2 regions of the Bacillus sp. EB106-06-01-XG163 genome follow, and region 1 is predicted to be linked to the other one. Evidence: riboswitches for the same ligand, from Rfam matches in the RefSeq annotation. Region 1 holds a riboswitch; the other holds the start of a gene.

Region 1 (15,823 bases):
AACGGTTTCCCCAACCCCCAAAAAGAAGCCGTCATGCAAGAATCCCCCTCTGAACAACAGCTTCTTTCGCATTTTCCATATGTCAGTATAAATCCCTTTCTGTCACGGAAACCTAGTGGAAAAGGTTTCTGAAAGGAGAGGGCGTATGATGAAAAGTGAAAAAATTCAAAACAAAACATCTTTGGTTTGGAAGATGGCGATTGCATCTGCTGTTTCGTGGGAAGCGGCAAAACTGGCGGGCTCTGATCACCCCTATTTAGCGCCTCTTTCTGTTATTTTATGTTTGCAGCCAACGATAGATCAGTCAATTCGCTTTTCTTTTCATCGTATTGCGGGAACTGCGATTGGGATCATGCTAACGTCCTATCTTGTCAGTCACTTGCCAATGAATGGCTGGATACTGGGGCTGTTCCTATTAGGCGGAACCTACATTGCGAAGTGGTTACGAATAGATGTAACGGTTTTACATCAGGTAGCGCTCACCATTTTGTTGGTCTTTACGTTTGAACGAAACGCTAAAGATTATGCATTCGACCGAATCATCGATACGGTGATCGGCGTCATCATTGCCATTCTGGTTCACATGTTCCTTTTCCCGCCGGACTACACAAAAAAGGCAGCGGACTCTTTTCAAACATTGGCTCGTCAGCTTTCCGGCACACTTTCAGACCTTTCCAAATGGGTTCAATCAGAGTGGGGACAAGGAAAAGGGAACCTCATGGCGTATAAAATGAACAATCTTCTGCAGGAGCTGCATACAACAAAAGAGATGCTGCAAACAGCCTCTGACAGCTTAAAATTCAACCCCGTTAGAAAAAAACATAAAAATATCATTTCAAGCTATCAAATTGAGATGCAAAAGTTGAACGCCGGATTTGAGTATCTATCAAATATAGTGAAAACGTTAAAAGAATGGGAAAAAGAGGGGGAGTTATCTTCAAGTGACAAAATAGAGCTGGGGAATGATTTACAAGTGTTAAGTGAATACTTTGCGGGTTTTAAAGGCATACAGCAGGGTGAAACAGACAATTGGAAACAGAAGGAACAGATCATGTTATTGGAATCTCTCCGTTCCGACATGCTGTCGCACCCGCCGCCCGGTCATAAGGTCTATAAAGACTCTTTTTTTTTAGAAACGAAGAAATTGCTGAAGCGTTTGTAATGTTTTCCGGAAATAAAGAATACGGATATACAGATGCAGATATGATCAGGTAAAAGCGGGGGACATGAAATGGATGATATACACGGGATTTTGGATGTCATCGCCACTTCTAAAAAAGCTAAGGTACTGGCTACCATCATTAAAACTGAGGGGTCCGCTTATAAGAAAGAAGGGGCCTCCATGCTGATTTTAGGGGACAAAACAAGAGTCGGAATGTTATCCGCCGGTTGTCTGGAAGAAGACCTCGTTGAACGGTCAGAACAGGTCTGGGCTGCAGGAGAGCCGGTGATTGTCCGCTTTGATATGAGCGCGGAAGACGATTTATCCTGGGGACAGGGCGTTGGCTGTAATGGTGTTTTGACGGTTTTACTTGAGCCTGTAAAAGGGGAATTGGAACGAAAGCTGATGACAGTCAAGACATGCTTAGATGAAAAAAAGTCTGTGACCCGAGTGAAACGATTCACGGAAACGTTAGAGCCGAAGGAAGATCTGTACATAGTGGAAGACGGCAGCGTGTTTGGAAGCGGGGATGTTATGGAACAAGGCTGCATTCAAAAACTGAGACAGACGGAAAAGGGAATCAAGAGGGATGAACATACCTCCGATTTATTTTTTATCCATCAGATGGTGCCAAAACCTTGTTTATATGTATTCGGAGCAGGGGAAGATGCGAAGCCGTTAGTTTCTTTGGCAGCTGGCACTGGCTTTCATGTGACGGTGATTGACTGGCGTCCCGCTTTATGTCATCACGGCCATTTTCCTGAAGCCGGCCATTTGATAACAGGAGCACCGGAAGAAGTCATGGAAGGTCTGAGCATGACAAAAAGGGATTTTGTTGTCATTATGACGCACAGCTTTCAAAAAGATCAGATCATTTTACATACATTAAAAAACGAGAATGTGTTTTATAAAGGCGTATTAGGCCCCAGAAGTCGCACCGAGCGGCTATTAGGCGGAGCGGAGATTCCGGAGGATATTCATGCCCCTATCGGACTTCCCATCGGGGCACAAGGCCCTGAGGAAATTGCTGTAAGCATTGTCGGCGAGATGATTAAAGAAATGCGAAAACAAAGGTCTCGCTTATGAAAACAGCAGCCATTTACCTGGCAGCCGGTACAAGCAGACGCATGGGGACGGATAAGCGCAGTTTATTTCTCAATGGCGTCTCTCTGGGAAGTATAGCTCTTAAAAATGCCTTGTTATCTGAATTAGATCATATTTTCGTTATTACGGGAAAGGGAGATTCACTGCATTGGATTTCGGATTTTTTCTTTTTAGACCCCATATCAAGCAAGTGGAGCCAGGCAGAATGTGAGCAAGCGGGTAAAGGCCAAGGCCATTCTATACAATGCGGTGTGAAAAAAGCGGCAGAGTACGAGGCTGACGCCGTTATCATTCTCCTTGCAGATCAGCCGTTTGTCACCGCAGATATCATCAATACGTTAATTGATTCCTATCAAAAGGAGCACCGTTATTTATTTATCTCCGCTGAAAATCAATATCTTCCTATGCCCCCCATTTTATTCTCAAATCAATGTTTTCCGGTATTGCTTCAGTTAAAGGGAGATCAGGGCGCCCGGCATGTCATCCGTGAAAGTATGATCAATATGGGAAAAATGATCAGCTTTCAAGACCCTTTGCTTTTTTATGACGTCGATACAGTTGAAGATTATACGCTGCTGCTGAATAAATTCGGGGAGTGAATGAGTTGGAGTATATCGGGAAGAGTGTCATTCGAAAAGAGGCCCTTGAAAAAGTGACGGGTAAAGCGAAATATACGGATGATTTTCAAGAAACAGGCACATTACACGCAAAAATGCTGACCAGTCCATATGCTCATGCCGATATTGTGTCTATGGACTTTTCAGAGGCTTGGAAGATTCCCGGAGTGAGAGCGATATTGGGTGATGAACCTTTTCCGCTTGCAGGTGAGGAAATTAAAGACAGATCGCCGATTGCTTATAAAAGGGTCAGATACCATGGTGAGCCGGTTGCTGTTGTTGTTGCGGAAAATCCGATTACAGCTAAAAAGGCAGCGGATGCCATCAAAGTATTCTATAAACCTCTTCCCGTCGTCAATTCCCCCCGTGAGGCCTTTCAAAAGGATGCGCCGCTCGTCCATGAAAATGCGGACCGCTATGAGAAGACAAAAGGTGTATTCCCGGTTCCGAAGACCAATATCGCAAACCTGGATAAGGTTAGAAAAGGAAATATTGAAGACGGGTTTAGGGAAAGTGATGTGACAGCAGAATTCCAAATTTCCTTTAACCCTTCTGATCACGCTGCGATGGAAACAAGATGCTCGATTGTTGAAATTCGGGCGGATGAGGAGATTATCATTACCACATCCTCTCAAGCTCCTTTTGCCATTAAAAAATTAATGCAGTGGTATTTTGGAATCGAACCCGGAAAGGTGATCGTCAAAACGCCTTTAGTAGGAGGAGCGTACGGGGGAAAAGCAGCCGTTCAGTTAGAGGTGATTGCCTATTTGGCATCAAAAGCGGTTGGAGGCCGGCCCGTCAAATTGTTTAATACGAGAGAAGAGGATATGATCACATCTCCCGTTCATATCGGGTTGGATGCCATTGTCAAATTAGGGGCCACAAAGGATGGAATCTTAAAGGCGGCGGACATTCAGCTTTTATTTGATGGCGGAGCGTATTCTGATAAAGGAGTGGACATCAGCCGGGCTGCGGTGGTTGATTGTACGGGTCCGTACGCGATCGATCATATACGGTGTGATTCATATTGTATGTATACGAATCATCCATATCCAAGTGCATTCAGGGGCTACAGCCATGCTGAAGTGTTATTTGCCTTTGAGCGGACGATGGATGTATTGGCGGAAAAGCTGAACATGGACCCATTAGAACTCCGCTATAAAAATGCCATTCGCCCCGGTGACACCACACCGACTCAAGTTCTTCTCAATTCAAGCACGGTCGGAAATGTGCCGAAGTGCATTGAAAGATTGAAGGAATTAATGAATTGGGACGAGGGACAGCGAATTGAAATCGATGGCCGGAAGATACGGGCGAAGGGAATCAGCTGCATTTGGAAAACCTCAACATTTGATACAAATGCAACGTCCGGGGTGATTCTAACCTTTAATCCCGATGGAAGCATTAATTTGATGTCAGGGGTAGTGGAAATTGGAACAGGGACAAAAACAGTGCTAGCCCAAATCTTAGCGGAACGAATGAAAATGGATATAAGCAAAATTCACGTAAAAATGCTTATAGATACACAAACAACACCCGAGCATTGGAAAACCGTGGGGAGCAGAGGGACGTTAATGGCCGGAAGAGCCGTACTGAATGCAGCGGAGGAAGCCATTCGAAAGCTGAAAGACGTGGCATCATGTGTATTGCGGGTTCCTGTCGAGGAATTGGAAGTGGCCGACGGAAAGGTTTATTTTATAGATCATCCTTCTGTACATGTTGAAATAAAAGACATTGCTTACGGATATACCTTTCCAAATGGAAATACCATTGGCGGCCAAATCATTACGAGCGGCAATTACACATTAACCCGGATGACGAATTTAGACCGGGAAACGGGAAGAGGGAAGCCGGGACCCGAGTGGGCTGTCGGTGCTCAGGGAATTGAAGTTGAGTTGGATAAACGGGATTATACGTATCGAATTACAAAAGCCTATTCTGTTGTGGATATAGGAACTGTACTGAATGAAAAAGCTGCTAGGGGTCAAGTGATGGGGGGGATGAGTATGGGAATCGCATTTGGAGGAAGAGAAACCTTTGTATTTGATTCATATGGCAGAGTATTAAATCCTCAGCTTAGAACATACCGCCCCCTTCACTATGGAGAGCAGCCTGAATATATCATTGAATTTGTTGAAACCCCGCATGTGATTGCGCCTTATGGGGCGCGCGGCGGCGGGGAACACGGACTGTTGGGGATGCCGGCAGCATTGGGAAATTGCCTTTCCGCCGCTTTAGGTGTCCAATTGAATCAACTTCCTCTCATTCCCGAACGATTATGGAGGACGCAAGAGGGGTGGAAAGATGATACCGTTTGATTTTGATTATTTTAAACCGAAGACCATTCAAGAAACAATCAATCTATTTCACTCGCTTGCGGCCGAAAAGAAAACACCAATGTATTATTCCGGCGGCACGGAAATTATCACGTTAGGAAGGCTGAATATCATCTATACGGATGCGGTGATAGATCTGAACGCGCTTCCGGAATTTCAAACCATCCGCTTTTATGAAAATGATTTGGTGATCGGAGCGGGCGTGTCATTAACGAAACTGGAGGAAGAAAATCCATTTCCGCTATTAAGTAAAACAGTCAGTGAAATAGCCGATCGGACGACTCGAAATAAGATCAGCCTGGGCGGAAACATTTGCGGGGGCATCTATTACCGTGAGGCCGTGCTGCCGTTGCTGATTTCTGATAGTTTGATAGGGATTGCAGGGAGAGCGGGGATTCATTACCGTCCCATAAATAAAGTATTTAACAAGGAAATACAGTTGCAAAAAGGTGATTTTTTATTTCATGTCGTTGTCGATCGAGCGTACGTTGACCTGCCATTTGTCAGTATCAAAAGAAGACAGCAGTGGAATGTCGGGTATCCATTGGTGACAGTCTGTGCGCTGAAAAAAGATGATGAGATCAGAATGGCCTTCAGCGGCGTATGTCCATTTCCGTTTCGTTCTGCTGAAATGGAGGCTGTGCTTAACGATAAAAACCGATCAGCAGAAGAAAGAGTGCGCAGGTCTTTACAGTATGTACCCAAACCCGTTCTTGATGACGCAGAAGGCTCAAGTGAATACCGAATATTTGTCTTGCAAAATACAATTTTAGATGCCTTACGGGAATTAGAAGGAGGTCCAAATGTCTGATCCTATTACGTTGAAAGTAAATGGCGAGGAAAGACAGATTACGGTCAGGCCGGCTGATACTTTGTTATTTGCTCTTCGTCTTCGTCTCGGATTAACTGGTGCAAAGCCGGGCTGCTTAAATGGGGATTGCGGCGCCTGTACGGTATTAACGGACGGGGTGCCGATGAAATCTTGCTTAATGCTTGCGGCAGAAGGGGAAGGAAAGGACATTACGACGATTGAAGGACTGATCAATACGCCGATTCAAAAGGCCTTTATTGAAAAATTCGCGTTTCAATGCGGTTATTGCACACCGGGTTTTCTCATGAATTGTCATGCTTTAGTGAATACTGAGCCGAATGCAAGTGATGACACGATAAAAAATTGGCTGGAGTCCAATATTTGCAGATGTACGGGTTATAGGGAGATTGAAGAAGCGGTAAAATCCGTTTTACATACAGGGAAACCGTAAAAAAAGAGCCCAGAGAATCATCCCTGAACTCCATATTCTTCACTTCATATACCGATACTCCCGCAGCTTCTCCAAAATCGCCACTTCTTTCATCAGTTCTTCACCGACGTTTGTTTCTTTCACTTTCTTCCGCTCCAGCTCTTTGTCGACTAATCGTTTCACTGTTAAGACGTCGGTTCCGGTGCTCAGCACTTCGGCCTTGGAGTTAAAGTGTTTATGGGCGACGAGCTGCATGCCGTAGGAGTTGTATAAGAGCGTGTAGCCGGCGATGCCTGTTGTGGATTGGTAGGCTTTGGAGAAGCCGCCGTCGATGACGATCATTTTTCCGTTTGCCTTGATCGGATCTTCGCCTTCGATTTCTTTTACCGGTGTATGGCCGTTGATGATATGGCCGTGATCCGGGTTGAGACCGAATTCCTTCAGGATGTTTCGGCAGGCTGCTTCGTCTTCGCGCAAATAGTAATACGGGTTTTTCTTTTCTTTATGCGTTTCCTTCTCTTTAATGAAGTATCGCTCAAAGGTTGTCATGGCGCGTTTTCCGAAGAGGGAAGAGTATTCGCCTGTCCATAAGTACCAAGTCATATCTGTCGCCAGATCATCGGTTTCTTCCGGATGGGCAAACGCTTCACGTAAGAACCGTTCAAATACATCGAGCAGCTCACGGCCCGCATAAGCTTTATCCTCTATCATCATCGTTTCCATGCTGCCGTTTTCATCGACGGGAATACAGCCGTGAATCAGCAGGTTGCCGTTATATTTTAAATAAAGGCTGCCTTTTTTCATCATAAAATTCATATGGCGGCCCAGCTTTTCGGAGTTCTGAACAGAGAACAGCAGCTTGTCCATGACTTCTGCTTCTTCTTCTAACAGCTCGTCAGGCTGTTTGGGATTCACCGTCGCAAAGCAGGTGTTTTCCAGTTGATATGTTTTTCCGTTCAGCGTGATTTCATTGCGGTCATAATCGATCTTTTCCAGTAACAGCCGTTCCTCCATATTAAAGTTCGGCCGTCTCTTAATAATCGGGCTCTCAAGCTTGAATTGGATCATCGCGATCGCCTGATGAATTTTTGTGATTTGTTTAATCTCATCTTCCGGTCTGTTTTCGTCCGCTTTCGGGCGGAAAGACGGGTTATCATCGTAATATTTTTCGGCAAGGTTCAATAGCGGTCTCAAATTGATGCCGTAAACGTCTTCAATAATATCCAGATTGTCATAGCGGGCACAGATGCGGATAATGTTTGCCAGGCATACTTTTGAGCCGGAATAAGCGCCTATCCAGAGAACATCATGATTCCCCCATTGAATATCCACTGAATGATAGTTGATCAGTTCTTCCATGATCTTATCCGGCTGCGGTCCGCGGTCATAAATATCGCCGACAACATGCAGATGGTCGACCACCAATCGCTGCGTGCTGTAGGCAAGGCCGGTGATCAGCTTATCGGCCTTGCCGAGCGCAATGATCTGTTCTATGATTTCGGAGTAGTATTGTTCTTTGTTGGCGGCTTGTTCTGTTTTGTACAGCAGCTCTTCAGAAATATAAGCAAATTGGGCGGGCAGTGCTTTGCGCAATTTGGAGCGGGTGTACTTGGAAGAACAATAAGAAACGAGCTTAATCATCCGGTGAATCGTTTCTTTATACCACTCGTTTAATGCCTCTTTCGTATCAAAGTCATGTTTGATCAGCTGCAGTTTGTCCTCAGGATAATAGACTAAAGCCGTCAGTTCATCAATTTCTCTATCGTAAATGACGCCGCTGAAAATATCGCGGATCTTCTCTTTTACCCTTCCTGAACCGTTCCGCAGCACGTGCTGGAATGCCTGATACTCCCCGTGCAGATCACTGACGAAATGCTCGGTTCCTTTCGGCAGGTTCAGTATCGCTTTCAGATTAATGATTTCCGTGACCACTTTTTCTTCACAATCGTATTTTTGTGCGAGCAGATCTAAATATTTCGTTTCCAATCTCGTCCATCCCCTTTTTATTTACGAGCAATTGTATGGTAAGGTGAATTTAAAGTATGACATAATGTTTATTTCATTAGACCTTATATGATAGTACCGCATAACGCCTTTTTGAGACAATGAAAACGGAAAATACGCGCTTCAGGCATCAAAAATTGGACCGGGATAACGCCGTGCAGCTCATCCCTCTATTGACAATGCATTCAACTTCCATTAAAATAAAAAGTTAGCTGATAGGTATTTCTATCAGAAACTCAATACGTAGCAGGCTATGATTGCTGTGGGTCGAACTACAGCAGGAGCGGCTTCTGGAGAGACCGCGGGTTTTCCGCGGCGCCGAAGGGTTCACAATCTCAGGCAAAAGGACAGAAGAGTACCGAATATGTATTTGTCATGCTGTTGATTGTCAGCGGCGCAGATATAATTTGATATTCTTATGACCATGAGATTGGAGGGCATCCAATCTCTTTTTTTATTGGCTTTTTTTGCTCGTCGTTCACTAGAGAGGTAAGGAGGAGTCAGATGTGGAGCAGCGAGAGCTAAAGAGGGACTTATCGAATCGGCACGTGCAGCTGATCGCCATTGGCGGCACGATCGGCACCGGATTGTTTTTAGGGTCCGGTAAGGCGATTCAGCTGGCGGGTCCTTCTATCATCTTTGCGTATTTTATTGTAGGTATTGCGCTTTTTTTCGTCATGCGGGCGCTGGGAGAACTGCTGTTATCTAAAGCGGGCTACCAATCATTAACGGATATTGCCGAGGCGTATTTAGGGCCGCGTGCAGCGTTTGTCACCGGCTGGACCTACTGGTTTTGCTGGATTATGACGGCTATGGCGGATGTGATCGCCGTCGGTGTGTATGTGAAATATTGGTTTGATATTCCGCAGTGGATTCCGGCACTTATCTGTTTGCTCATTTTATTAGGGCTTAATCTGTTAACGGTTAAGATTTTTGGAGAATTGGAGTTTTGGTTCGCCTTAATTAAGGTAGTCACGATTCTCGCGTTAATTGTCATCGGTGTCGTTCTGCTGGTGATTGGGTTCAAAACGCATACCGGAACGGTTTCAGCGGCGAATCTGTGGGAGCACGGCGGCTTGTTTCCGAACGGATTTTCAGGCTTTTTGCTTTCGTTCCAGATGGTGATCTTCGCCTATGTCGGTGTGGAATTAGTGGGTGTGTCGGCGGCGGAAACGTCAAATCCGAAAAAAAATATTCCGTCCGCTATCAATAAAATTCCATTGCGGATTTTATTTTTCTACGTCGGGGCATTGCTCATTCTTTTATGTATTAATCCGTGGATGCAGCTGAATGCGGCGGAAAGTCCTTTTGTAAAGACCTTCAGTCTGGTCGGCATTCCGTTAGCCGCGGGAATCATTAATTTTGTCGTATTAACGTCTGCCGCTTCTGCTTGTAACAGCGGGATGTTTTCAACAAGCCGGATTTTGTATAACTTAAGCAAAACGAAACAAGCGCCTGCAAGTTTTGCGAAGCTGAATAAAAATCATGTGCCGAGCCGCGCATTATGGATATCGGTTATTGTGCTGTCAGCTGGCGCTCTTTTAAGCAAATTGATACCGGAAGCGGCTTTTGGCATCGTGACCACCATCAGCGCGATTTGTTTCATTTGGGTGTGGGGCGTGATTCTTGTCTGTCATATCAGATACAGGAAAACCCGTCCGGACTTACACGCAAGCTCGTCTTTCAAGGCGCCGTTTGCGCCGTTTATCAATTACGCCGTGCTGGCGCTGTTTGCCGTCATTCTGGTGATTATGCTGTTTGCGGATGCAACGCGCCCGGCTTTGCTGCTGACGCCACTGTGGTTTATTGGATTATTTCTTATCTATCGGGCGAGAGGGAGAAAGACAGATTGAATTGCTTCAGACGGTGTACTGCCATGCAGTATGCCGTTTTTTGTTTTGATTGGAAAGCGAGAATATTTGTTAGGAATCAGGCTATAATGATTGTATAATTTAAAAAAGTGTATAATTTTAAATTAAGCGAGGTGATAATATGAAGTATGAGAAGTTATCTAAGCTTTTTTATAAAATGGATGCTGATTCATATGAGAAAGAATTTAAAAAGAGAACAAGCAGCTATGGCAGTTATTCAACATCATTAAACATACGGGGGTTCCGAAAAGGCCGACCCACGGACGATTCATTTGAGCTATTTTATGTGAATACACATAAACTCATGAAGCTGAATAATGAAGTGTTGTTAAACAGTTCCAAAATTTCATCCCTTATCAGTCAGCTCCCCGAATTTGCCGTCAAACCTTATTTTGATAAATTAATTATTAATGAAGCACAGAGTAATAATGAAATTGAAGGAATCCGCAGTACAAAAAAAGAATTGAAAGAGGCTCTTAAAGCGTTAGAACAATCCGAGCCCTCACATAAGCGGTTTGTCGGATTGATGAAAACATATCAATTTATAGACCGAATTCCGTCGTTTACAAGCATTCATGACTTTAGGGAATTATATGACGAGCTGGTCGCAGATGAAATCGGAACAGAAGATGCGCCGGATGGTGAGCTATTCAGAAAAGGCTATGTTGAAGTGAACGATGGGAACATGACCACCCATATCGGCGTTAATTCTGAACAAAAGATAACAGAAGCGCTTGAGGCTTTAATTGCTTATCTTCATGATGAAACACATCCCCAGCTGTATCGTTACATGACAGCTCATTACTACTATGAATACATTCATCCTTTTTATGACGGCAATGGAAGAACAGGACGCCTTATCGTTGGGAGTTATTTGTCCCGATACTTAGAAAAATATTCAGCCATCACTTTTTCTTACGCAGTTAATAAGAACAAAGATAAGTATTATAAGGCATTAGAGGAAATTCCCGCACCTTTAAACCGGGGAGAGCTGACTTTTTATTTAATGGATATGCTGGAGTTGCTTCTGTCAGGACAAAAAGGGATTATTGAGGATCTTGAATTTAATTTAATGAAACTGAAACGAATTAGGAACTATATTGATAGCGATCAATGGGCTGATTATAAAGATGAACGTGATATTTTTAATATCATTATCACGATTAATGTATTTGTAAATGATCAGGTTACGATGTCGGTGCAAGATTTAATGGAGCTCTCAAATAAATCGAGACATAAAATTAACAGAGTAATGGATTATTTAGAACAGCAAGGATTTGTTGAGCTGGTAAGCAGAAGGCCAAAATCTTATAAAATCAGCGAGGATTGTTTAGAGGAAATACTGCCTTCTTAATTAGTATATTTAAAAAAGCCGCCATTCATATGGCGGCTTTCACATTAATTCCGGATCAAATAATCAAATGCGCCTAAAGCGGCAGTTGCACCTGATCCCATGGAGATAATGATTTGGTTGTACGGGCCGTCTGTGCAGTCCCCTGCGGCAAATAGGCCGGGAACGCTTGTCGCGCCGCTCTTATCGACGATGATTTCGCCGATGCGGTTGCGTTCGACCGTTTCGTCTAACCATTCTGTATTAGGCACGAGGCCGATTTGGACGAATACACCTTGGAGTTCAACGTGTTTTTCTTCGCCTGTTTCACGGTCAACGAACGTAATACCGTTTACGTTTTGGTCGCCTGTGATTTCTTTCGTTTGTGCATTTTTGTGCACAGTGACGTTTGGCAGGCTGTAAAGACGTTTTTGCAGGACTTCGTCTGCTTTCAGTTCAGGCGCGAATTCCAGCACAGTCACGTGATTGACGATACCTGCAAGGTCAATCGCCGCTTCGATTCCGGAGTTTCCGCCGCCGATAACGGCTACGTCTTTGCCTTCAAACAATGGTCCGTCACAGTGCGGGCAGTAAGCGACACCTTTGTTTTTGAACTCTTGCTCACCAGGTACGTTGACATTGCGCCAGCGGGCACCTGTTGAAAGGATCACTGTTTTACTTTTCAGTACAGCGCCGTTTTCAAGTTCAAGTTCGAAGAGGTCTTTTTTCTCAAGGCGTTTCGCGCGCTGAAGGTTCATGACGTCAATATCATAATCTTTCACGTGCTCTTCAAGGCTTGCAGCGAGCTTCGGTCCTTCAGTCGCTTTGACGCTGATGAAGTTTTCGATGCTCATGGTGTCGAGTACCTGGCCGCCGAAGCGTTCAGCGACGACACCGGTGCGGATGCCTTTACGCGCCGTGTAGATCGCCGCGCTTGCGCCGGCAGGTCCGCCGCCGACAACAAGAACGTCAAACGGCTCTTTGTCGGCAAACTCAGACGCATCTGCGCCGCTGCCCATTTTTGCGAGAATCTCTTCGATGGTCATACGGCCGCTTCCGAAAGATTCACCGTTTAAGAATACAGTCGGAACAGCCATAATGTTTTTGCTTTCCACTTCTTCTTTGAATGCCGCGCCGTCAATCATTGTATGAGTGATATTCGGGTTGAGCACGCTCATCATGTTTAATGCTTGGACGACATCAGGGCAGTTGTGGCACGTCAGGCTGATATAAGACTCAAAGCGGTATTCTCCGCTAATGTTCTTAATCTGGTCAATGACCTTTTGATCAGCCTTAGGCGCTCTGCCGCTGACTTGAAGCAATGCCAGCACTAATGATGTAAATTCGTGGCCGAGAGGAACACCGGCGAATGTAACGCCTGTGTCTTCTCCGGTACGATTAACGCTGAAGCTCGGTGTTCTGTTTAATTCAGTTTTTTCAACTGAAATTTTAGATGACATGGAAGCCAGCTCGTCAACGAGAGCCAGCATGTCCTTAGAAGTGTCATCGTCACCGGCGCTTACTTTGAGAACAATGTCGTTCTCAATTAGCTGCATGTATTGATTTAATTGTGCTTTGATATTTGCATCAAGTACCAATGGAATGCACTCCTTAGATTTTACCTACCAAATCAAGGCTAGGTGTAAGTGTTTCGCCGCCTTCTTCCCATTTAGCCGGGCAGACTTCACCTGGGTTTTGACGAACGTATTGAGCTGCTTTTACTTTGTTTACAAGGTTGCTTGCGTCACGGCCGATACCGCCTGCATTGATTTCAACTGTTTGGATAACGCCATCAGGATCGATGATGAATGTTCCGCGGTCAGCAAGACCAGTTTCTTCGTCAAGAACGTCGAAGTTGCGGGAGATCGTTTGAGATGGGTCACCGATCATTGCGTAAGTGATTTTGCCGATTTTTTCAGAGCTGTCATGCCAGCCTTTGTGTACGAAGTGAGTATCTGTAGAAACAGAGTATACTTCAACACCTAATTCTTTCAGTGCAGCGTATTGTCCTTGAAGATCTTCAAGTTCAGTCGGGCAAACGAAAGAGAAATCCGCTGGATAGAAGCAGAAAACGCTCCATTGACCTTTCAAATCTTCGTTTGTTACATCGATGAATTCACCGTTTTTGAAAGCTTTTGCTTCGAATGGCAGTACTTCTTTTCCGATTAAAGACATAATATCTTCCTCCTGAAATGTGATTTGAAATATATTAAAAAGACAAAGCATTCACTTTATCTTTCAATAATAATTCTAATTATATATAGATTATTAAATAACATTTATTTTTTGTCAAGCTATATGGGGTATTATTTTCTGCTTTTTTTGCTTTAGACGTTTAAAATCGCCTGGTATAAGCGGTTTGGCGCTGTTTGTCATGTTTAGCGCCGGGCGAAAGGGGGATTCTCAATTGGTGAATCGAAACAGTAGGAATCAACCCTTCTATATGGCAGTATAAACCAAAGGGGGTATGATCATGCAAATAAATAACATTACTTTGTACAGTTGTGCGTTGGAGGAGACGAAACACTTCTATGAACGGGTGTTAGGTTTTCCTTTAATTGATGAGTCCGGTGATTCGTTTACCATCAAGGCGGGAGAAAGTGAGTTGAAATTCAGGCGCGCCGATTCTCACTCTCATCCGACGTATCATTTCGCGTTTAACATTCCGAATAATCGTTTTGATGAGGCGAAGGCGTGGATGAAGGATAAAGTTGTTTTTCAAACGGAAGATGGGGAGGATGAGGTGTATTTCTCTCATATTCAGGCGCGTTCCTTTTATTTCAAAGATCCGTCCAACAATCTGGCGGAATTCATCGCGAGAGAAACATCGCCGCCAAGCGCGGAACATTTTTCGATTGAGTCCGTTCTGAATATCGGCGAGGTGAATCTGACGGCTGCCGAAGTCGTATCAACCGGGAGAAAGCTGCAGCGTTTCGGCATTCCGGTGAGAAAGCATGCGCCTCTTAGGGAAAACGGGTTTCATTTTATGGGTGATTACAATGATGGGGCGTTTTTGCTTTTAGGGCCGAGCGGCCGCCGCTGGATTTTTTCTGATCAGCATGCGGAGTTCCATCCGCTGTCTGTCATTGTGAACGGGACGATCCGCATTGAGGCTGACGGAAAGGGCGGCATTGACATCAGGCGGGCACAGCCGTCATAAAAAAGCCCGGGCTCAAAAGGCCCGGACTTGAGGTCGTTATTTATAGACAACACGGGTGCTGCACATGATGTCGTGCAGCGTTTTTTTCTCTCCGAAGGCGCCCATGATGAAACCGATATAAAGAATGAGCTTAGATATGATATATGCGAAAGCGCGTCCGAAGGCCTGGCCGATGGAAATCCGTCCGCCATCCTCATTGACGACCTTAAGGCCGAGCAATGCTTTTCCCAGTGTCCCCTGCATCTTTGAGGCCGTGAGCAGGCTGAAATATAAGATACTGATCACAAAAGAGCTCGCAAGAATCGGGATGACGCCGAACACCAGAAAAGAGATGTTAAACTGATTTTCGGTCATGAAGGGGTCAGCCGCCGCAACGCCTGCCGCAAATAAAAAAGAGACCATAAATTGAATGATAAAAATCGGAATTCCTATGATGATTTGATCAATGACGTAAGCCAGAAACCGAATCCAAAATCCTGCCGGTCTTTCCATGTATCTTTTTCTCTCCCTTGCTTTAATCTGGAATATTATACGTAATCATTCCGGATTTTGCAACGGAGCTTAAGCTTCTGCGAGCAGCCTCTTTCCCAATGCCAAGCGTCCCATGATCAGCCCGAAAGCCAGAAGGGCAAACATGATGCCGCACCACATCAGCTGATGGATTCCCAAGTGTGAAATAAACCAGCCGCCCGCCGCCGTTCCGATGGTGATGCCGAGGTTGGAAAAAGAGACAAACAGGCTGTTGCCGAATTCGGGCGCCTCCTTTGCTTCCGCAGTAAGCCATGTCTGGCTGACAATGAGACCGCCGGAATGAACGGCGCCCCATACGAAGACAAGGACGGCCATCGGCGCGAAAGACGTCCCAAACCCGTATATGAGCAAGTAGGCGGCTGTATAAAGAAGCGGAAACAGGATGACGGTCTTTTTCATATTTTTGTATAACAAAGCGCCGAAGACGAAATTACCGGCTATCATAATCACTCCGAAGCTCATCAGCA
Region 2 (15,823 bases), on a different contig from region 1:
GCCCTCTCCCTTCCATCTCAAGGTGTATTATTATTTTAAGAAACGGCTGGGCGAAATAGACCAAAGAATGAAGACATTAAAAAAAGGGCGCCCCATTTCGGGCTGCCCTTTATTCACCGGGATTTTCGGTTTTTTTCTGTACGGATTTCAATTCTTTTTTCCGGCTTTCGTCATCTTCAAAATACTGAACGAGGTCGCCGATGCGGTCAATGCTGTTCCAGCTCAGATGATGTTCGATTCCTTCAACATCATTGTAAATCTTCTCTTCATCAACACCAATGATTCTTAAAAACTGCTCAAGCAATTCGTGTCTGTATACGAGCCGTTTGCCGATCTTTTTGCCTTTTGACGTCAATACGAGCCCGCGATATTTTTCATAAATCAAATACTCGTCTTTATCTAGTTTTTGAACCATTTTCGTTACAGAGGAGGGGTGGACTGCCAAAGCTTCCGCGATATCAGAAACCCGTGCATATCCTTTTTCTTCTATCAGCATATAAATCTGTTCAATATAATCTTCCATACTTGGTGTTGTCATAAGTAACCCTCCCAAAAAGCACCTTAACTTTATAAACCATTACAAGTTTACACTAACGGTCATGAAAAAACAAGGATGCTTCCGGTCTGTCAAGCCTTATCAGCGCTTATAATTCCATTCATCGGACGCGTATTTCGTCTCAGCCAGCTCATTGACAAATGCAAGCTCTTCAGACGTGAGTGTGTAGGGCTCAAGATGTATGTTCAGCCCTTCCTCAAAACCGGCTTTAAAAGCGATTCTGGCCTCATCCATCGTTACCCGTTTCGGCGCTAAGGCGTTGATGGCTACCGCTTTGTTTTTGAAATTCCGCTGCATGCGTTCACGGACTCTGTCGCTCGGATATAAAAACAGATCAAACAGCTTATCCTCATCAATGTCAAGCAGGATGGAACCGTGCTGAAGAATGACGCCTTTTTGGCGTGTCTGTGCGCTTCCGGCAACTTTCCGTCCTTCGACGACCAGTTCATACCACGAAGGCGCATCAAAGCAGACGGACGAGCGCGGATTTTTCAAGCTTTCTTTTTCTTTCTCCGTTCGCGGAATCGCAAAGCAGGCATCAAGTCCAAGGTTTCTGAATCCCTGCAGAATACCTTCTGAAATCACCCGGTACGCCTCTGTCACCGTGGCCGGCATTTCCGGGTGATCCTCTGAAACGATTACGCTGTATGTCAATTCTTTATCATGCAGAACACCCCGTCCGCCTGTCGGTCTTCTGACAAACCCGAGGCCGTGTTTATGTACTGCATCAAAGTTAATTTCCTTCTTAATATTTTGAAAATACCCGACAGACAAAGTTGCCGGATTCCAGCCGTAAAAACGGATCACCGGTGGAATTTTTTTTTGGCTGTGCCAATATAAAAGCGCTTCATCCAGCGCCATGTTAAATGCCGGGCTTTCATTCCCTGAGTCAATAAACCGCCATGTTTCTTTTTCCATACACTGAACCCTTCTTTATCGTTTTAATAAAATCAGTTTAACAAACTGCCTTGAAAATGAAAAATATTTCGTTTCATTAAGGATGACAATCGCTTCATGCTTTACTATAATAGTATTTGTCCCAAAACGTCCGGTAAGCCTTGTTTTCAGGAAGCAGGGTTTTGATTTTATAAGTTAAAGGAGTAGAATCGCATTGTCTAATATGATTGCTTTAATTATTGTTGCTGCGTTTATCGTTTATATGATCGTGTCGTATTTTTACCAGCAGCGTTTAATGAAAACACTTACGGAAGAGGAATTCCGCGCGGGCTACAGAAAAGCGCAGCTGATTGACGTCCGTGAACCGAATGAATTTGAAGGCGGCCATATTCTCGGCGCGCGCAACATTCCGCTGTCACAGCTGAAACAGCGCAAAAGTGAAATCCGTCCTGATAAACCCGTTTATCTGTACTGCCAAAACAATGTCCGCAGCGGACGCGCGGCACAGACGCTCCGCAAACACGGCTGTAAAGATATTTACAACCTGAAAGGCGGATTTAAAAAATGGGGCGGAAAAATTAAAGCAAAAAACTAATCATAAAAAAGAGCTTCCGTATAAAACGGACAGCTCTTTTTTTTACACCGTGTCAGCGGATGCCGTCAAGTGTACGTTCGTATTTTAAAACGGGCTTTCTTGCCGCCTTGGTTTCATCCATTCTTTTGACAACTGTTGTATGCGGCGCTTCCTGAACGATTTCAGGCGATTCCTCCGCTTCCCGCGCAATTTGAATCATGGCATCTATAAACGCATCTAGCGTTTCCTTTGATTCCGTTTCCGTCGGTTCGATCATGATGCTTTCTTCAACATTGAGAGGAAAATACACAGTCGGCGGATGATAGCCGAAATCCAAAAGCCGTTTGGCAATATCAAGCGTTCGTACGCCGAGCTTTTTCTGCCTTCTTCCCGATAACACAAATTCATGCTTGCAATGACGGTCATACGGGAGATCATAATAAGGCGCGAGTCTTCTCATCATATAATTTGCATTTAAAACCGCGTTTTCGGTCACAGCTTTTAAGCCGTCAGGCCCCATGGACCGGATATACGTGTAGGCTCTGACATTAATGCCGAAGTTGCCGTAATAAGGTTTTACACGCCCGATCGACTGCGGCCGGTCATAGTCAAAAGTCAAACGCCCCTCTTTTTTCGTGAGAACGGGTTTCGGCAGATATGGAATGAATTCTTTTTTCACTCCGACCGGACCTGAGCCCGGTCCTCCCCCGCCGTGCGGCCCGGTAAATGTTTTATGCAGATTAAGGTGAACGACGTCAAATCCCATATCTCCCGGTCTTGCTTTACTTAACACGGCATTTAAATTCGCTCCGTCATAATAAAGCTTTCCGCCGGCCTGATGGACGATTTCAGCCATTTCCGTAATGTTTTCCTCAAATAACCCGAGGGTGTTCGGATTCGTCAGCATCAGCGCCGCTGTTTCTTCGTTTACCGCTCTTTTCAAATCTTCAATGTCAACCAGCCCGTGCTCATTTGACTTGACGGTAATCGTTTCAAAACCGGCGACCGTGGCTGATGCCGGATTCGTACCGTGGGCTGAATCAGGGACAATCACCTTCGTCCGTCCGAAGTCTCCCCGCGCTTCGTGATAGGCGCGGATCATCATCAGGCCGGTCCATTCGCCGTGAGCGCCCGCCGCAGGCTGCAGCGTCACCTCGTCCATGCCCGTAATCTCCTCCAAGTGTCCGCTTAAATCGTATAAAAGCTCAAGCGCCCCCTGAACCGTGTCCTCGTCCTGAAGCGGATGAATAGCGGAAAAACCTGCGATCCGGGCAATTTTTTCATTTAATTTCGGATTGTATTTCATCGTACAGGAGCCGAGCGGATAAAAGCCTGAATCAACTCCGTGGTTCCTCTTAGAAAGAGCGGTATAATGCCGCATAATATCGAGCTCTGATACTTCCGGCAGCTTTGCGTCTTCATCGCGGATATAGTCACCGGGAAGAAGGCTTTCAAGCTCTGTTTCCGGCACATCAAGCTCCGGAAGGCTGTAACCGATACGCCCTTCGCGGGACATTTCAAAAATAAGCGCCTGATCTTGATTATTCATGTTGATCCCCCAATCCCGCAATAAGCGAATCGATCTCTTCTTTTGTTCTCAGCTCTGTGACGGCAATGAGCATATGCTGATTCAGTTCCGGATACGCAAGGCCTAAGTCATATCCGCCGATTATGCCGTCTTGCAGAAGCCGTCGGTTTGCTTCCTTGACGGGAAGATTCAGCCTGACGGCAAATTCATTAAATATCGGGCCGTCAAATGCTACGTGCAAGCCTGCTTTTTCCGCTTGGCGTCTCGCGTAATCAGCTTTCAATATATTTTGGCGGGCCATGTCTTTGACGCCGTTTTTTCCGAGCGCCGTCATCGCGACTGAAGCCGCTAAAGCATTCAGCGCCTGATTTGAACAAATGTTAGACGTGGCTTTGTCTCTTCTGATATGCTGCTCGCGCGCCTGAAGAGTGAGAACAAAACCTCTTCGCCCGTTTTCATCCTCCGTTTGGCCGACAAGCCGGCCCGGCACCTTTCTCATCAGTTTTTTCGTTACTGCAAAATAGCCGCAGTGCGGGCCGCCGAACGCCGCAGGTATGCCGAAAGGCTGCGCGTCCCCGACGACGATATCAGCTCCGTATGCCCCGGGCGGTCTCAAAATACCGAGCGCGAGCGGGTTTGAAGAAACAATCAGCTGGCTGTTTCCTTTATGTGCGAGCGGCTCAATGTCCTTTAACGGCTCGATTTGTCCGAAGAAGTTCGGATACTGGACGATCACGGCGGCCGTTTCATCACAAACGGCATGTTCCAATGCTTCAAGATCTGTGACACCGTTTTTCGCAGGCACCTCTACAACCTCAATATATTGGCCCTTTGCGTATGTTTTCAAAACATCCCGCGATTCCGGATGAACGGCTGCGGAAATAACGATTTTTTTCTTTTTCGTATGTCCCGACGCAAGCATCGCCGCTTCCGCCAGCGCCGTTCCCCCGTCGTACATAGAGGAGTTTGCGATATCCATTCCCGTTAATTCACAGATCATCGTTTGAAATTCAAAAATCGCCTGCAGCTCTCCTTGTGAGATTTCAGGCTGGTAAGGCGTATATGCCGTGTAAAACTCTGATCGGGATATCACATGATCGACGATAACCGGCTGGTAGTGATCGTACACTCCTGCGCCTAGAAAAGATGCATATGTAACAGCGTCTTTATTTTTCGCCGCAAGCTTTGTCAGCTCTCTCGTCAGCTCTGTTTCTGATTTTGCTTTTTTAATTTGGTAGTCTTTTTGAAACCGTACATTTTCCGGAATATCGGCAAACAGTTCATCAATTGTTTCTGCGCCGATGGCTTTCAGCATTTCTTTTTTATCCTGTTCTGTCGCGGGCAAATATCGATGCTTCATATGACTCTCCTTTTTCAGCTCTGTTTTGGACGTTTATAAAACGGTGTTCGGACAATCTTCGCTTTTACCGTTTTTTTACGGATTTCCACTTCTACTTCCGTTCCGACTTCACTGAATTCCGTTTTGATTAAGGCAAGGCCGATATTTTTCTTTAAAGTCGGAGATTGCGTGCCTGTCGTGACTTCACCGATCGGAACACCGTCTTTTTTCACGGCGTACCCGTGTCTCGGAATCCCTTTTTCAATCATCTCAAGTCCGACCAGCTTTCGCGGGGCTCCTTTTTCTTTCTGTTCGCGCAATACAGACTTCCCGAAAAAATCGGAATCTTTCTTGTGTTTCACGGCAAATCCGATTCCGGCTTCAATCGGTGTAATATCTTTCGTCAATTCCTGACCGTATAAAGCAAGCTTCGCTTCAAATCTCAGCGTATCACGGGCGCCGAGGCCGCACGGAACGAGGCCTTCATGCTCTCCCGCTGCAAGTATCTCCTTAAATAGATGAACCGCATCTTCATTGCGGCAATATAACTCAAATCCGTCTTCACCGGTATAGCCTGTTCTTGAAAGCAGGACTTGTCGTCCGGCAACGTCCGCCCCATCAATAAATGTAAACGGCTTTAAGGAGGACAAATCACATTCAGTCAGCTTCGTAAGAACCGACTGAGCATTCGGCCCCTGAACAGCAAGCAGTGAAATCCCGTCAGACTGATTCGTCAGCGTGACATCGCCTTCCGCATGTTCCGTCAGCCAGGCGATGTCTTTTTCAATATTAGACGCGTTAATCACGAGCAGATAGCAGCTCTCGCTTTTCTGATAGATCAGCAAGTCATCCACCGTACCGCCGTCAGGATAACACATGGCGGTATAGAGCGCGTTTCCCGGCTTTAAATCGGCAACGTCATTTGTCATCATTTTTTGCAGAAAAGACAGGGCGTCTTTACCGGATACTTCAACTTCCCCCATATGGGACACATCAAACAGGCCCGCTTTTGTGCGGACGGCTTCATGCTCCTCTTTAATAGAAGAAAATTGAACCGGCAGCTCCCATCCTCCAAAATCAATCGTTTTTCCGCCGTATTCTTTATACACGTCATAAAGCGGTGTTCGTTTCAGCATCATCTTCCCCCTTCAGTCATTGGCGCATGGTAAAAACATATAAAAAAGGACAGAGAAACACCTCATGAAAATGAAGGTTTCTCTGTCCCGGCACCTGAAAGTTTACTTTATGAACATATCATAAAGACGTCCCCTTTGGTGGTCTGCTGCTTCTAAGTGCAGACACTCTCCAGAGTTGCGTCGAGCAAGAGTTCTTTTGCCTGAGAGATTCACTCCGCAGTTTGCTCCTTCGGCGCCCGGACGCCCATCTTTCGTCCGAGTCTCTCCCCTTGCTGTCATTCGCTCATATTTACCAATTTTATGGACATACTAAAGCAATATCTTTTAGTGAAATCATTACTTATATCCTACCACCCTCATTTACGTCCGGCAACAAAAATTATGATAAATCAGTTTTTTAAAAGAAAGGCGGTTTTGTTACATATGACAGCAGAGATCATATTTGATGCAAACTGGCCGGGAGAGTTTTCTGAGCGGCTGAAAACGGACGGTCCCTGGTCAAATTGGGAGATGTACAAACTGTCGGCTGAAGTCCAGCAGACCCTTGCCATTCCTGAATTTGAAGGATTGAGGGCTCCTTTATACCTGCCCGATTTCACTCCGCTTCCCCATCAGCTTGAGGTCGCGCAGAAAGTCGTTGAAAAAATGAACGGCAAGGCGATTTTGGCTGATGAAGTGGGGCTCGGAAAAACGGTGGAAGCGGGCCTGATTTTAAAAGAATATATGATTCGCGGGCTGGCCAAAAAAATCCTGATTCTTGTGCCGGCATCACTCGTTTCCCAGTGGGTGAAAGAACTTCAGGAGAAGTTTTTAATACCCGCTGTTGAACAGAAGAAAAGCTATGTGTGGGAACAGTGCGATATCGTCGTTTCTTCTATTGATACGGCCAAACGCTCGCCTCACAAAGACATTGTCCTTTCTATTCCGTATGATCTCGTCATTATTGACGAGGCGCACAAGCTCAAAAACAGCAAAACGAAAAATTATGAATTTGCGAGAAGTCTTGTGAAGAAATACTGCCTGCTTTTGACGGCAACGCCGATTCAAAACCGGATCGAAGAAATCTTCAATTTAGTGTCACTGTTAAAGCCCGGCCATTTAGGAAACGAAAGCGGATTTCAAGAAACCTTCAATCAGAAGGACGGGATTGACGCTCATGAGCATTTGAAAGAGCTCGTCAATAAGGTGATGATCCGCAACACGCGGAGCGACACCGGCCTTACGTGGACGAAGCGCCACGTGGAAACAGTGCCGATCACCTTTTCACCGACGGAACAGGCGCTTTACGATGACATCGTCGCACTGAAAAACGGCACGGAAAAGCCCGCAAGCGCATTTTCCATTATGACGCTGCAAAGAGAATGCTGTTCAAGCAGGGAAGCCGTGTATATGACGCTCAAAAAAATGCTTGACCAAAAAGACAAACAAGCGCCCGCATTCGATGATCAGACGATCGCTAATTTAATGGACCGCATCAATCAAGTCACGCAAAACTCAAAAGCGATTCAAGTTGTTGACTTGATCCAAAAGATTAATGATAAAGTCATTATTTTTACTGAATACAGGGCGACACAGATTTACCTGCAATGGTTCCTTCAGCAGAACGGCATAAGCTCCGTTCCGTTCAGAGGCGGATTTAAACGCGGAAAAAAAGACTGGATGAAGGATCTCTTCCGCGGCAAAGTGCAGGTGCTGATCGCTACAGAAGCCGGAGGCGAAGGGATCAACCTGCAATTCTGCAACCATATTATCAATTATGACCTCCCGTGGAACCCGATGCGGCTTGAACAAAGAATCGGAAGGATTCACAGACTCGGTCAGGAAAGAGATGTCCATATCTACAATATGGCGACAAAACATACGGTGGAAGAGCATATCTTAAAACTTCTGTATGACAAAATTCATTTATTTGAAAATGTCGTCGGAGAATTAGATGACATCTTAACAAAAATCAAAGTGAGCAATTTTGAAGACCATTTGCATGATATTTTATGCCATTCGCTGACAGAGGAAGAAATGAGAATCAAAATGGACAATCTCACCTCTTTTCTGTCGTACGGTACGGAAAAGCCCGCCAGAAAAAAAGGATCTTAATCTAAAAGGAGGAAGCGCGACATGAGACAGCAGGAGGTTCACGAATTTTTACTGCGCTTTTTTGAAGCGAACCACTGTCCGATTACAGAACACGGGCCGGGTTTTATGACGGTTCAGTTGACGGTCGAGATGGACAAACAAATTATGAACCGCCCGTTTTATTGGCATTGGCGTGAAAAAACGGGCGGCGAACCGAACCCGATGAAGATCACGTTCATCACTGATAAAGAAACGGCTCCGGAGGATATGGACGGCGAATTTATTTACTTTGGAGCCCCGCGCCTCTTTCAAATCTTTCAAGCAGTTAAACAAAATGGGAGATTTACAAGAATATATGAGAAAATTGTATCAGCCGGAGCCAGAGTGCCGCTTCAGCCCTGGCTTGGATTAAATGTAGTGATTTCATACCAATCCGACATGAAAAAAGACAGACTTTTGTCTTTAGGCCTGCATCTTGTATCTGGAACAATTATAGAAGGGTTTCAGCAGAAGCTTGCACCGCTTCCGCTGACCTCGCAAATATCAGACTATTGCTTTACCATATCGCCGATGATTAAGCCGGAAAGCGGAATTAAAAGAATGGAGCATTACTTAAAAGACGCTGCCGCCAAAGAGCCGTCAGACTGGGCTGACAGCGCGATCGCCAGATGGAAAAAGGACCTCAGGCTGCTCGATCAGTTTTATGAGCAGACAGAGGAAAAACCTGAGGAATACCATTTGGAAAAACAAGCGCTGAAAGCCTTATATCAGCCGAACATTCACATTCAGATTGAAAACGGCGGTTTATTTTTCCTGCAAAGTAATTTTTCTGGATAAGCGTTATCCATTCGACACCTTTCCCGTTTTTTCTGGAAATTCTATATTATAATAAAAGTATATAGAAAAAATTTCTGGCGTTTCGCATGCGATGAATCACTTCCAGACATGTAAAGATAAGGTCATGGGCGGATTGGCTGAAATACATAAACAAGTATTTTAGGAGGAGAAAATGCATGAAAAATGCAAAAATGGAATTTTCGCAATTAGATAAGGAATGGGTTGAGCTGATATTAGAAGCCCAAAAAGCAAATATCAGCCTAGAAGAAATACGCAAATACCTGCTTTCGCATAAAAAGTCTTCTCAACATATCCAGGCAGCCAGAAGTCATACCGTAAATCCTTTCTGAATGTGCTATAATATCACAAGGAAGGTGATGACATTGATTGGCCAGCGTATTAAACAATACCGAAAAGAAAAAGGCTACTCACTATCAGAACTAGCTGAAAAAGCTGGGGTAGCGAAGTCTTATTTAAGCTCAATAGAACGAAATTTACAGACGAACCCCTCCATTCAATTTCTCGAAAAAGTCTCCGCTGTTCTGGACGTCTCGGTTCATACTTTACTTGATGAAAAACATGAAACCGAATACGATGGTCAATTAGATAGTGAATGGGAGAAATTAGTTCGCGATGCGATGACATCCGGGGTATCAAAAAAACAATTTCGTGAATTTTTAGATTATCAAAAATGGAGAAAAGCGCAAAAAGAGGAGTAGTGCCGCCATATGTGCACAACTCCTCTTTTAACTGTCCGACTTTCGGATTAGTTTTTATCCTCACTGTGAGCCTTTTCATTTTCCTTGACGTAACCGTCTTTATCCGTATGATCTTTCGTAATGGTCAAGCCGTTCCATTGCGTTGCTTCAAAAGAGAATTGAAGAGAAATCGCATTGCCTTGGAACTTGTTTTGCACACTTAATCCGTCCGCAGTTTTTGCGGTGTCATTTTTAAATTGGATTTCCATTCTCACCTGGTCATAATCAGCAGGCGTTTTCGGAACTCCGTCGTACTCAGGAGCTGTTTTGCCGTTAATGGTTGCTACATTGACTTTTCCGCTCTCACTCAGGAATTTCGGATCAATGTGCTTGCTGATCGCTTCGGCAGCTGCTTTATCCTGTTTTGTTGACATTAAGTATAAGTCTTTCAGGCTGGCCGCCTTCAAAATGATATTTTTAGGATAGCCGTTGCCCCCTTCTTTACCGACTGTCAGAACCGTAATTTCAAACTGGCTGAGGAAATCCTCCGCAGATTCATTTCCTTTCTTTGCTCCTTTAAAGTCAGTAAAATTCAAAGCCATCAGCACTTCTTTAATGGCAAGTGAACCGTTGTTTCTGAATTCAAAATCTTTCGTCAATTTATCACCTGGTTTTAAGTTTGACAAATTGACATTGGCTGATTGTTCTTTAGCCGATAAATCAAGTGTTCCTGACGCAAATGTAGCGTCTGTCGACTTCACATCATTAAATGCGGCCCATGTGCCTCCTCCTACTAATGCTAAACCGAGTGCGGCTGAGGCAACGCCCAAGCTTAATTTCTTTTTCATACCCATGTTTGTACTCTCCCCTTACTTTTTATTTTTGTTATCAAATCCTGTCGCCAGGTTGCAACCGTATTCATGTGGAGATGGTTCCCTTTTTCGCATGTTCTTCCAGCGCTTTCGTTTTCCGCTCAATATCGCGGAGGGCGCTGACAATGACTGTTATTGAGTAAATCAAAAGCATGACGCCGGGAACGATTAACAGAATCGCCGTTCCGATCGGCTGGCTGGCCAAATGGATGACATATCCGGCATACGGAAGCTGATATCCCGTATACTGGGCCGCCACTTTTTCAGCTTGAACGGGTGCGGCATCCGGGGCGGCATTATGGTCCCCTTTTGTCTCAAACAGCAGGTTCCCGTCCTTTTTTGTGATCCCGATTATTCTGTGTGTGACGGCTGTTCCGTCATCTTGCGTAAAGGTGATCACATCCCCTTTTTCTAAGTCATTCACGTCAGAAATTTTCTTTACCGCTATGAGCGAACCCGTCTTAAATTCCGGGTCCATTGAACCCGACAGCACGGATTTCAGCGTATAGCCGAAGATGGCCGGCTCACCCCCGGAAGCCCGGGTCGAAATCACCGTTAACGTCAGCACAATAATCAAGCTGAAGATGACGGCATACAAAATATTACTGATCAGTTTCAGCGTTTTTTTCATGTTCTTCCCCGCTTTCTTTTACCGGCTCAGCCGGCTCTTTCTCCGTTTTCTTTAGATCGGAAACGGTCGCCTGTTCCCGGCATTTGACGAGTTTCATCGGTTTTGACCACTCAAATTTTTCTTCGTCCGCCGGATACCCTTCAGGCTTGTAAACCTTGAATGCGTATATGCCCGGCTGCAAAGACCGCTTTGACTCAATTTTATAAATCGTTTTGCTTTTTTTATCAGTAATAAGCCCTTTATCCACAACATTGCCGTTTCGTAAAGGCTGCTGCTGAGAAGCAATTTTATGGAGCTCCCATTTCCAGTCAGAAACAGTCCGCTCTTTTCCCTTATTCTCCAGCTCGGCATAGAGCTGAAGCGGCGCACACACGGTGCCTGACGTATCAGTTTGATTTGTTATATGTAAATCACTTTGATCCCAGCGTTCGTCATAACGGCAATCGTCATCCGTATATTGAAAATCTCCGCACGTTTGAACCCGGAGACTGAAGCTTTTCACATCATTGAAGGAGGAACTTGTATCACCTGTGAACTGAGCACATATCGTCACGGACAGGCAAAAAATGAACGAAAGCCGTAAAAATAGCATCATCCGCCATCTCACCTTGCCCTTTTTTTCCATTCGCAACAATCGGAACATGCCTTACCCCCTGTAAAACTGTTAATAAATATGACAACCGTTCTCTTTAAAGAACTGTATGAACAAAGTATAATCAAGGATTATCGTCTTGAAAAATGTCAAAATCGGTCAAATTGTTCGTTTTTGAGAATGGTATCTTTTAAAAACAGCGTTTTGCTTCAAATTACACACCTTTTTGGAATTTTTTCTAATAAAACGTGAGAAAATAACGAGGTGCCTAGAACAAAATGGAAAGTATATACAGCGAAAGGACGAAGAATGATGATCAAACAAAGTCTGATTTGCCTTTCTCTTCTTGTTTTCGGGGTTTCAGGAACAGCTCAGGCGGAAACGGTGCCTTATTATGCTGTTCACCATAAATCAAAATGGGAAAAGTTAGCAGAAAAGGAAGCTAAAAGAAGATATCCGCTCGCCCAAACGTTATTTATTCAAAAGGTGTGGGATCGGAAAAGAACGGACGAAGCAGTCAAGCAATACCACTTGACATTGCGGGATGGCGAAAAAGAATTTGGCGTGTTTGTTACGATTTCTTTTAATCCCTACAGCCAAAAGGTAAATAAAATTGCCGTCATTGAGGAATACCAATAAGGCCCTCCTGTATCAGGAGGACCTTTCGTGTGATTCACTTTATTTTTTCCGCTGCATCCACAGCTTAAAACTATACGGCAATATTCCGAACCAGTGCTGAGAAGCCGGCACTTTCTTTTCTTTCCGCACTTCTTTTCGCTCTCTCCGTTCCTGTTTCGGCGTATCGAAATATTTAACGAATTGCTCAGTCATATATTTTACATAATCATTTGTTTTCACGGCTCTCACCTCATAGTGCTGTCTTTACTATGAAGTGTTGTCCCGCCGCCTCTTTTTTATACTTCCGTCCATTGAATCAGCTGTTTCTTCTTCTGATCGAACAAAAGGTGAGCCTCCCGTCTCGTTCCTGTCGTGGTTTCCGCCTGAATTGTAACCTGAACCGTTTCCCGCCGATCACTCCCCGTGATGTGAAAAGAAACGGTGCCATACGGAAAACGCTGTGTACCAGTTTGGACCCTTTGTCCCTGTGTCATATGGCGGCTTGACAGCAGCGCGCCGTTTTGGAGCAGGTTCTCTCCGGTCCAGTACTCCCCGGCCTCTTTTGCAAATGTTTTTCGGGTGATGAAATCAGATGTAGTATAGCTGATGACAAGTAAAACTGCGGCAGAAACAAACAGAACCGCGGGATATATAAAACCGTCAGATTTGTACATTTAATCACCTTTAAAAGAGCTGTAAACCGGAATGACCGCCTGATTCTTTTGACCTGCAACGCTTGAAATCTCTAATAAGAGCAGGCCGTTTTTCACATCAGCCGTTAATGATGCCGCGTTTTGCAGGATCGGCACGTGGCCTTTTCCGTTTACTCTTTTCCTTATCATCTTATGATAAATTTCAAAACGCACTTCTTCGCCTCCGGTTTTCCGGCATGCTAACGCCCGTCCGCCGTCTGCCGGCTTCACAGCCTCAGCCTGTTTACATTCGTTCATGATCTGCTGAACGGCAATTTGATGCTCCCGGCTGTCTAATCCGCCGTTATCGGTCCGGTTTGATAAAAACAGATGTAAAATCGGGCCCAAGGTGCCTGATAGGAAAAGACAGACTGCCAAGGAGAACAAAACATTAAGAAGCGTAAAGCCAGTCTGTTTTGAGAATGCTGAGGCACATTTCTTTTTCGCTGCGGTCAGCCGTACACACTTTGTAATACTCACCATCCTCCTTCCACTTCACACCGGGAGACGGCGGCTTTTTTCCGGTCATCATATAAGTGCTGATATGTTTCTGAAGAAGCTGGTACGCTTCATGGCGATCTTCTATTTTCAGACCATCAGTCAGCATGCCCGTCCAGACCGGAATGATAGACGTCATAAGGAACAGCCAAATGGCCATTGCTGATAGTGTTTCAATAGTAGAGAACCCCTTATTTCCGTTTAGCATGGACATTTCCGCTCCCTAAGTAAACTGTGATCTCATAGGTGAACCCGGCGCTCTTCAATTGAATCTTTCCTCCCGAATTCGGATGGCCTTTTTCGTTAAATTCAAGGCTCTCCGGTAAAGTCACAAGTGTAATGTGAAGCGAATCAAAGGAACGCTCGACAATCCTTCCGCCTGACTGCAGTTTGTATTTATGCTCTTTTGGAAGAAAAGTGATTTTTGTTCTTTTATGTTCTGCGATAGCCGTTTCCTGAGCAAGCTGAATATCTTTTTGGAGCTGTTCTGTTTTTTGCCGCACGGCAAGGTGGGTGTAGGCCGGCGGAACCGTCGTGAACAAAACCGTCAGCAGGACGGACGCCAGGCTTAACACAATCAGGCTTTCAAGAAGGGTAAACCCATTTTCTGTCCGCCTGTTATTGTTCAACTGTAACTTCTCCGCCACTAATTAAGATCTGTTTACCATTCGGGCAGGCTGTATTCTTTTTGATATACCCCTCTGATTGTAAATCGTTCATATCCGGCATTTTACCTTCATGATCGATTTCGTACGCCGTCACTTGGGCTTTCACCATATTCTGCAGTCCTTCACAGCCTTTATGCTGAATGCTTTGATTATGTTTTGTAACGTTAGGAATGGTGATTAAAAGCAGAATGGAAACGATAAATAAAACGATCAGCATTTCAATTAAAGTAAATCCATCTTGATTTTTCAGACGAAGCACTCCCTTACATTTGGTTCATCATCTGGTACATCGGCATCAGCATTGACATGTAGACAATTAAAATCATACCGGCCACAACACCGTAAATGACAGGCTGGAGAATGCCGGTATACTTCGCCGCGTTTTGTTCAAGACGCTCCATCATAAACTGGCTGTACGTATAAAGTTCGCGGTGAAGCAGGCCGTTTGCCTGTCCGTGGCTGACTGCAGCCGCAAGGTCTTTTTCATAACACGGATGCCCGGAAAGAGCGGATTCTATGGTTTCTCCGGCTTTCAGACGTGTAATGAGCATCTCTGCTTCTTCACGATAAAAAGGCAGAAAAGATTGTTCTTTAAAAGCTGTTAAGCTGTCATAGATAGAAAGGCCGGATTTCAGAAGACTGCTGAGCTGTAAAGAGAAAAAGTAGCTGTTAAAAAGAACGGCCGCTTTTCCTAAGAGGGGTATTTTCACAACAATCAGCATTTTATCTTGCGGGGATTTTTTTTTACATAAGAACCAAACGTACAAAAACAAGCAGAAAGCGGCGGACAGCGCCAGTGCGCAGGCTTCATGAAAATGCCGAAAAAACGCAAAGATGAAAGCAGTCGTACCGGATGTATTCATATTCATTGATTGATAAATCCCAGCAAACTGCGGAATAATTAAACTTTGCAGAATATAAAACATGACACAGACGGAAGATATTAAAAACATCGGATACCGGAGCATTTTTTTGATTTGATTCGTCTGCATGAGCTTTCTCTGTAATAATTCGCCGCTTTGTTTCATCGCCCCCGGCAATTCCCCGTGTTTCTCCGCGAAATAGCAGATAGAGACGGCTTCTTTATGAAAAGACAGTGCCTCAAGCACTTGGTAAAACGCATCACCTTCCCTCAGCCGGCGGATTCCGTCCGTCAGCTCTGCAAGCTGACGTTTATGCAGCTGGAGTTGCAGCAGTCTGAGCCCTTCAATCAGACTGTATCCTTTTTCCGTCATTTCACCGAGCCTTTTCAAAAAAGCCGCTTGATCCTTCAACGGCCAGGTTCGTTTAATCCGCTTCATGATACACCCACCGATCGTAATTGTCGGTCGTGACATAGCCGAGCGCGATTCCTTTTCTGATCAGCCTGCGGAGCGTCTGATATTGAAAATTGGCGTGCTCTCCCTTTGCTTCCTGAAAGCATTGGGTGAGGTTTTTCCCGTAGAGCAGTTCATAAATGCCCGCACGGCGTGTCTGCCTGTACATCCGGCAGTACACGGAACAGTTTTCCTCTTTGCAGAACGGACATGTTAAATCAACCAGACGCTGAGCGGCAATGGCAATGACGGTTTGTTCAATTTCTGTCATGTTCACGCCGAACTCCAGCAGCCTGTA

The links. Region 1 has a riboswitch for glycine ahead of AC3WTF_RS17095 (amino acid permease). Riboswitches for the same ligand answer to the same signal wherever they lie in the genome.
Region 2: another riboswitch for glycine. It lies ahead of gcvT (glycine cleavage system aminomethyltransferase GcvT); the one in region 1 lies ahead of AC3WTF_RS17095 (amino acid permease).

Annotation. Positions count from the first base shown of each region.
Region 1 covers NZ_JBYTDS010000017.1:13,766-29,588, reverse strand. Annotated here, with positions in the region: gene AC3WTF_RS17130 (FUSC family protein) at 146-1,162, shown strand; gene AC3WTF_RS17125 (XdhC family protein) at 1,232-2,248, shown strand; gene AC3WTF_RS17120 (NTP transferase domain-containing protein) at 2,245-2,865, shown strand; gene AC3WTF_RS17115 (xanthine dehydrogenase family protein molybdopterin-binding subunit) at 2,871-5,201, shown strand; gene AC3WTF_RS17110 (FAD binding domain-containing protein) at 5,188-6,030, shown strand; gene AC3WTF_RS17105 ((2Fe-2S)-binding protein) at 6,023-6,481, shown strand; gene fbp (fructose-1,6-bisphosphatase) at 6,521-8,446, opposite strand; glycine riboswitch at 8,745-8,825, shown strand; gene AC3WTF_RS17095 (amino acid permease) at 8,971-10,317, shown strand; gene AC3WTF_RS17090 (Fic family protein) at 10,457-11,689, shown strand; gene ahpF (alkyl hydroperoxide reductase subunit F) at 11,734-13,263, opposite strand; gene ahpC (alkyl hydroperoxide reductase subunit C) at 13,277-13,840, opposite strand; gene AC3WTF_RS17075 (VOC family protein) at 14,139-14,825, shown strand; gene AC3WTF_RS17070 (RDD family protein) at 14,862-15,317, opposite strand; gene AC3WTF_RS17065 (MFS transporter) at 15,387-15,823, opposite strand, start outside.
Region 2 covers NZ_JBYTDS010000012.1:51,144-66,966, forward strand. Annotated here, with positions in the region: gene mntR (transcriptional regulator MntR) at 110-538, opposite strand; gene AC3WTF_RS14385 (lipoate--protein ligase family protein) at 638-1,474, opposite strand; gene AC3WTF_RS14390 (rhodanese-like domain-containing protein) at 1,668-2,048, shown strand; gene gcvPB (aminomethyl-transferring glycine dehydrogenase subunit GcvPB) at 2,101-3,576, opposite strand; gene gcvPA (aminomethyl-transferring glycine dehydrogenase subunit GcvPA) at 3,569-4,915, opposite strand; gene gcvT (glycine cleavage system aminomethyltransferase GcvT) at 4,930-6,030, opposite strand; glycine riboswitch at 6,209-6,309, opposite strand; gene AC3WTF_RS14410 (DEAD/DEAH box helicase) at 6,454-8,124, shown strand; gene AC3WTF_RS14415 (YqhG family protein) at 8,146-8,940, shown strand; gene sinI (anti-repressor SinI) at 9,117-9,290, shown strand; gene sinR (transcriptional regulator SinR) at 9,324-9,659, shown strand; gene tasA (biofilm matrix protein TasA) at 9,707-10,492, opposite strand; gene sipW (signal peptidase I SipW) at 10,557-11,141, opposite strand; gene tapA (amyloid fiber anchoring/assembly protein TapA) at 11,113-11,784, opposite strand; gene AC3WTF_RS14445 (DUF3889 domain-containing protein) at 12,043-12,372, shown strand; gene AC3WTF_RS14450 (YqzE family protein) at 12,412-12,591, opposite strand; gene comGG (competence type IV pilus minor pilin ComGG) at 12,648-13,025, opposite strand; gene comGF (competence type IV pilus minor pilin ComGF) at 13,026-13,526, opposite strand; gene comGE (competence type IV pilus minor pilin ComGE) at 13,435-13,749, opposite strand; gene comGD (competence type IV pilus minor pilin ComGD) at 13,733-14,170, opposite strand; gene comGC (competence type IV pilus major pilin ComGC) at 14,160-14,468, opposite strand; gene comGB (competence type IV pilus assembly protein ComGB) at 14,473-15,510, opposite strand; gene comGA (competence type IV pilus ATPase ComGA) at 15,497-15,823, opposite strand, start outside.